One region of the Rhizobium sp. BR 250 genome, then DNA from elsewhere that is predicted to be linked to it. Evidence: predicted binding sites of a transcription regulator. Region 1 holds the regulator's gene; each other region holds the start of a gene.
The links. Region 1 encodes PhoB, which activates phosphate uptake and scavenging genes when phosphate is short. Its sites were predicted from a motif close to TGTCATNNANCTGTCAT; they were not measured.
Positions count from the first base shown of each region.

Region 2: the regulator PhoB is predicted to act here: its motif matches at 1,165-1,181, upstream of QD336_RS15035 (DUF47 domain-containing protein).
Region 3: the regulator PhoB is predicted to act here: its motif matches at 1,218-1,234, upstream of QD336_RS15400 (bifunctional 2',3'-cyclic-nucleotide 2'-phosphodiesterase/3'-nucleotidase).

Region 1 covers NZ_JARWKW010000003.1:49,127-51,326, forward strand. The annotation lists gene QD336_RS05475 (GcrA family cell cycle regulator) at 1-373, shown strand, start outside; gene phoB (phosphate regulon transcriptional regulator PhoB) at 935-1,618, opposite strand; gene phoU (phosphate signaling complex protein PhoU) at 1,649-2,200, opposite strand, start outside.
Region 2 covers NZ_JARWKW010000008.1:208,463-210,662, forward strand. The annotation lists gene QD336_RS15025 (efflux RND transporter permease subunit) at 1-525, shown strand, start outside; gene QD336_RS15030 (NUDIX hydrolase) at 570-1,112, opposite strand; gene QD336_RS15035 (DUF47 domain-containing protein) at 1,226-1,870, shown strand; gene QD336_RS15040 (inorganic phosphate transporter) at 1,870-2,200, shown strand, end outside.
Region 3 covers NZ_JARWKW010000009.1:28,891-31,090, forward strand. The annotation lists gene QD336_RS15385 (DUF4344 domain-containing metallopeptidase) at 1-33, opposite strand, end outside; gene QD336_RS15390 (DUF1203 domain-containing protein) at 198-665, shown strand; gene QD336_RS15395 (PilZ domain-containing protein) at 764-1,099, shown strand; gene QD336_RS15400 (bifunctional 2',3'-cyclic-nucleotide 2'-phosphodiesterase/3'-nucleotidase) at 1,314-2,200, shown strand, end outside.

The DNA of each region.
Region 1 (2,200 bases):
TGTCACTTCGGCGCGTTCCGCGCCCAAGCGCACGGCCGCCCCTGCTCCCCGCGCGACAAATTTCGCGACCCGCGTCAACGCGACGCCCGCACGGGTCTTGAGCCGCTCCAACGCGGCAACGGCACTGCATGAGGAAATCGATATCGAGACCGCCGAAGTTCTCGACTATGTTCCCTCCAGAAACGTCGTAACGCCGATTTCCCGTCGCCTGACACTGACGGAACTGACGGAACGCACCTGCAAGTGGCCGGTCGGCGATCCGCTCAAGGACGATTTTCATTTTTGCGGTTGTGAAGCACTGGAATCTTCACCCTATTGCAAGTTCCATGCAAAGCTCGCCTACCAGCCGGTGAGCGAGCGTCGCAAAGCTTGAGTGTTGCGGCACGCATTTGACACTCAAAAACTACGGGCCTTCGGGCCCGTTTTTTTATGACATAAAGTCAGAGGTTCTTTGCGGTCTCGGAATCAACCCAAGGGCAGATATCCCGCACCTCGCCTTCCTGAAAACCGGGCATGTTCCACTGTCGGCCGGTTTGAATTTCTGGACAGGGTACACGACTTTGGTCCTTGCGGAGTTTCAGCCATATCGCGACGTGGCGTGCCCAAACAAAGCGTAACGTCGTCCTTGCGATGAGGGATTGCACCAGACACTCCGGCGTCATCCTTGGGCGTGTCGCGAGGATCCGCAACCTTTGATTTTTTGACGCGCATATCCTCCGGGAGGCGTTCGCCATCAACTGCAGGCGGTCTAGAAACCGGATGGCAGCGGTGTGATCCGACAATCCGGATTTACACCGCATTTAAAGCCCCCTGAGTACGATGCCCGCTTTTGAAAAGATCCATAGTCAAAAAGCCCGAAACCGTTTCCGGTTTCGGGCTTCTAAATTTTCGGTTGCACTATCGGCCTTGGCGAAACTGTGCCGTTTGGTCTGGCTCAGGCTTCCATCGAATATCCGGCACCACGCACGGTGCGGATGACATCCTGCATATGCGAAAAATTGAGCGCCTTGCGCAGGCGTCCGACATGAACGTCGACAGTGCGCTCGTCGACATAGATATCGTGGCCCCAGACGCCATCCAGCAACTGCGAACGGGAAAACACCCGGCCCGGAGAGGTCATCAGGAACTCCAGCAGGCGGAACTCCGTCGGGCCGAGGCGCACTTCGCGGCTTTTGCGGTGAACGCGATGGGTCTCGCGATCCAGCTCGATATCACCGCATTTCAGCACCGAGGACAGAACCTCGGGACGCGCCCGGCGCAGCATGGCCTTGACGCGGGCCATGAGTTCCGGCGTCGAGAACGGCTTGACGACATAATCGTCAGCGCCGGTGGCGAGGCCGCGAACCCTCTCGCTTTCCTCGCCGCGCGCGGTCAGCATGATGATGGGCAGGCGTTCGGTTTCCGGCCGCATTCTCAAACGCCGGCACAGCTCGATGCCGGAAACACCGGGCAACATCCAATCCAGAATGAGAAGGTCCGGAATACGCTCCTGCAGCCGGATTTCCGCCTCGTCGCCACGGGGTATCGTGTCGACGTCATATCCCTCAGCCTCGAGATTGTAACGAAGCAGGACGCTCAACGCCTCCTCGTCTTCCACAACTGCAATCTTGGGCACCATATGCTAACTCCGCAAGCCTTCGCCTGTCTGTTACTCGGTCACCGAACCGAGCGTGTTGGAACTGTCGTCCTTCGGACGCTCGCCCTCCGGCTGGCTGCCGGTGGTCATGTAATAGATCGTCTCGGCGATATTGGTGGCGTGGTCGCCGATACGCTCGATGTTCTTGGCGCAGAAGAGAAGATGCGTGCAGGTGGTGATGTTGCGCGGATCTTCCATCATGTAGGTCAGAAGCTCACGGAAGAGCGACGTATACATGGCGTCGATTTCCTCGTCGCGCTCGCGGATGGCATTGGCCTTCTCGGCGGAGCGGGTGGAATAGACGTCAAGCACTTCCTTGAGCTGTACCAGCGCTAGTTCCGACAGGTGCTCGATGCCGCGGGCGAGCTTGCGCGGCACGCCGGTTCCGGCAACCGCGATCACGCGCTTGGCGGTGTTCTTGCCAAGATCGCCAACGCGCTCCAGATCAGCTGCGATACGCAGGGTGCCGATGATCTCGCGAAGGTCGGCCGCCATCGGCTGGCGTCTGGCGATGGTGACGATGGCCTTGTCGCCGATCTCGCGCTCGGAATGATCGAGGATCGC
Region 2 (2,200 bases), on a different contig from region 1:
ATCTATATCGTGCTCGCCTCGCAATTCGGCAGCTTCCTGCAACCGCTCGCCATCATGGTGTCGCTGCCGCTGTCGCTCATCGGTGTCCTCATCGGCCTCATGGTGGCTGGTAGCACCATCAACATGTTCTCGCTGATCGGCTTCATCATGCTGATGGGCCTCGTCACCAAAAACGGCATATTGCTGGTCGATTTCGCCAATCGCGAACGACGGCGGGGGCTCTCCCTCAACGAAGCGCTGGCAAATGCCGGCGTCATCCGCTTCCGCCCGATCATCATGACGACGCTTGCGATGATCTTCGGCATGATCCCGCTCGGCCTCGCCGTGGCCGGGGGTGGAGCGCAGCGCGCGCCGATGGCGCATGCGGTGGTTGGCGGCCTCATCAGTTCCACGCTGCTGACCCTGATCGTGGTGCCTGCGATCTTGTCCTGTATCGACAGCATCACGCGGCGTTTCGCCCACCTGCTGCCAAAGGCGCCGGATGCGGCGAGCGACGCGGACCCTGCGCATCACCCGGCCCAGTGACTTAATGCCCGGCGGCGCGGAAGCCGGCGGCGCGAAAGCCGCCGCTAGTTGCCCTCCTTCGTTCGGCCTTTCTTTTTGCCTTTGGGCTTGAAATCAACCAACAGCGATTTCAGCTCGATATCGCGAACGCGCCTTGCCGCCTCGTCAGGGCGCACCCATTCCAGGAGGCGTTCGCCGCTTTCCTTGAAAAGCGCATCGGCCTCCGTCACCTCGATCTGGAACACGTCGACCATGCAGGGCACGACATCGCCATCATCGAGCATCTTGAGATAGGTATAGCGACCGATGGCGTCCTTTCTCACCCGGCCGCGCACGCCCGCCTCCTCCCATGCCTCGATGGCCGCCGCCTGATGCGGCTTCTTGCGTTTCATCGGCCAGCCGCGCGGAATGATCCAGCGTCCGCTGGTCCGGGAGGTCACAAGGAGGATTTCGACATCCCCGCCATTGCCGGCATAACGGAAGCAGAGCGCGGCATATTGCTGCCGAAAAGCACCGGTGAAGAGCTTTTCCGGAACAGCAGCCAGCTGCTGAAGCAATGTGAGTGGACGGGCCGGGCGGGTCTTCCGGCGTTTCTTGGCGGGTTTCATATCCGTTGATAGTGCCGATTTTCCGGGTTGCATCAATGCCCCGCGTACATTTATGACAGTTTTATGACAATCACCCCCCACAACTAATAAAGCGCCATTGAGGGCCAATTCGCATGATGAGTATTTTTCGCAAGCTGATGCCGCGCGAGGACCGTTTCTTCGACATGTTCAGCAAACATTCCGAAACGGTCATCAAGGCGGCTGAAGCGCTTGACCATCTTTTGAGCGGCGTCGACGTCGAGAAGAACTGCGACCTCATCGTCGCGCTGGAACACCAGGCGGACGATATTACCCGCGACGTTCTGCTTGCGGTCAGGCGCAGCTTCATCACCCCCTTCGACCGGGGCGACATCAAGGACCTCATCCAGTCCATGGATGACGCCATCGACATGATGCACAAGACGGTCAAGACCATCCGGCTTTTCGAACAGAGCGAGTTCGACCCGCTGATGAAGGAGATGGGCCACGAAATCGTCCGCGCGGCCGGCCTCATCGCGGAGGCCATCCCGCTTCTCAACAAGGTCGGCACGAATGCGCATCGCCTGTCGTCCATCGCCGAAGAGGTGACCCGCGTTGAAGGCCGCTCGGACGAACTTCATGACCTCGGTCTCAAGGACCTCTTCCGCCGCCACGGCGCGAGCGGCAATGCCATGGCCTATATGATCGGCAGCGAGATCTATGGCGAACTCGAAAAGGTCGTGGACCGCTTCGAGGATGTAGCCAACGAGATCAGCGGCATCGTGATCGAGAACGTCTGATGGATGTCGCACTTGCCCTGCCGCTGCTTGTCGGCCTCATTGCCATCGCGCTGTTCTTCGATTTCCTGAACGGCCTGCACGACGCCGCAAACTCCATCGCCACCATCGTTTCCACCCGTGTGCTGCGGCCGCAATATGCGGTCGCCTGGGCGGCATTCTTCAATTTCATCGCCTTCCTGTTCTTCGGCCTGCATGTGGCCGAAACACTCGGCACCGGCATCATCGATCCGGCCATCGTGTCACCGCAGGTCATCTTCGCGGCGCTGATCGGAGCGATCGTCTGGAACATCGTCACCTGGATTTTCGGCATTCCCTCCAGCTCGTCGCACT
Region 3 (2,200 bases), on a different contig from region 1:
CAGCGGAACGGCGGCCAGAAAACGACGGAACATAAAATCAGACCTTCCGGGAACGAGGAGCGTCACTGATTCCCGAAGCTAACGAGTCACGCAATGGGGTGGTTGCATCACCTGTCAAGAATCGGGTGGATAGTGCTCCATTTCGGGATCATAGCTGCAAAGAAGCAACGCCGATCCCAACCTGAAGAGGCCCCGCCATGACCGATCTCGTCTTCACTGCAATGCCGGCTAAGGAAGCAGAGGCCTTCCGGGCGGGCAGCGCCGACGCCTATGGCAACGCGCCGGAAAAGGCCGTTTCACCGGGCGGCATGCCCTGTCGCCACTGCCTGTCCCAGATTGATGAAGGCGAAGCGATGCTGATTCTCGCCTACCGGCCCTTTCCCTCGCTTCAGCCCTATGCGGAAACGGGGCCGGTGTTCCTTCACGCCGAGCCCTGCGAACGTTACCCGCAGACGGAACTCGTTCCGCCAATGCTGGAGAGCCCGGATTACATCGTGCGCGGATATGGGGCCGACGACCGCATCGTCTACGGCACCGGCGCGGTGACGGCGACGGGTGAGATCGTGTCACGTGCGCGGCATCTTCTGGCACGCGCGGATGTTGCTTATGTGCATGTGCGCTCGGCCCGCAACAATTGCTATCAGTGCCGTATCGATACAGCATAATCGGCAATTACCTGCAATTTTAACTGAAGAACTAAATGGCTCTCAAGCTTTCCGCAGCATGATGCATGGTATCGGAAACAATTGATTTGAGCAGCAAGATGACAAACAATCTCAATATGGCGACCCGCAGCGCGCCCCGCAGCAAGACGAGGATCTTCGCGACGGTGCATTATTTCAGCCAGTCCACCCGAGGCCGTGTGGTTGATCTTTCTGCCACCGGAATGGCGCTTGAACTGGACGGGCCTTTTGCCGCCGCCAAGGGCAGCCGGGTCAAGGTGCAGAGCGACGATCTGGGCTTCATCGAGGGTGTGGTGCAGTGGCAGCACCAGAACCGCCTCGGCCTGCAGCTGAAGCTTTCCACCAACACGCTGGCGCAGCTTTCCTCCTATTTCCGCTTCTTCCACGAGGAAGTGAAACCGACGCTCGCCCGCTGAGCCCTCGATCCCGAAGACCGGAATGCGCAGCACAAATGACGCGCATTCCTGAAGAGCCGGCATGCGCGCCGCGCTTCAATGACAAAAAATTTATCAAACGGTTGAAAACTGGCCCATCCGTCACCGGCTTGTCATTTTGATGATGGACTCCTCGGCGATTGCTTCTACCTTGTCGTTTCCCATGACAGAGCAGGCTTCATCCGAAGGAGTTCCCATGTCGTCGCTTCTCGCTCTCCACCCCATCACCCGCCGTTCGCTTCTCGGCGGCATCGCGGCCTCCTCGGCACTGGTGCTGCTGCACCCCTTTGCCGCGCGCGCGGCCGCCAATCAGGCGCATCTGCGCATCATGGAAACGACGGACATCCACGTTCACGTCTTTCCCTATGATTATTACGCCGACAAGCCGAACGACACGATGGGGCTTTCGCGCACCGCCTCGGTCATCGATACCATCCGTGCGGAAGCCGGAAACTCGATGCTGGTGGATAATGGCGACTTCCTGCAGGGCAACCCGCTCGGCGACTATATCGCCTATGAGCGCGGCATGAAGGCCGGCGACAAGCATCCCGTCATCAACGCCATGAATGTGCTGGGTTATGATTGCGGCACGCTTGGCAACCACGAATTCAATTACGGCCTCGACTATATGTCGAATACGCTGGCGGGCGCCGGTTTCCCCTATGTTTGCGCCAACCTCACCAAGGGCCAGCTCGCTTCCGATCCGAAAAACGACGAGCTGTTCTTCAAGCCCTACGTCATTATCGAGAAGCAGATCCGCGACGGCGGCGGCGTGACCAGCCCGGTCAAGGTCGGCATCATCGGTTTCGTGCCTCCGCAGATCATGATGTGGGATTCCAAGAACCTCGAGGGCAAGGCCCAGACGCGCGACATCGTCGAGGCGGCGAAGGCCTGGGTGCCGGTCATGAAGGAAGAAGGCGCCGATATCGTCATCGCCCTTTCCCATTCCGGCATTGACGGCAAGGGCCAGACGGAGCGCATGGAAAATGCCTCGCTCTATCTGGCGGGCGTGGAAGGCATCGACGCCATTTTCACCGGCCACCAGCATCTCGTCTTCCCCGGGCCGAAGACCTGGGACGGCAT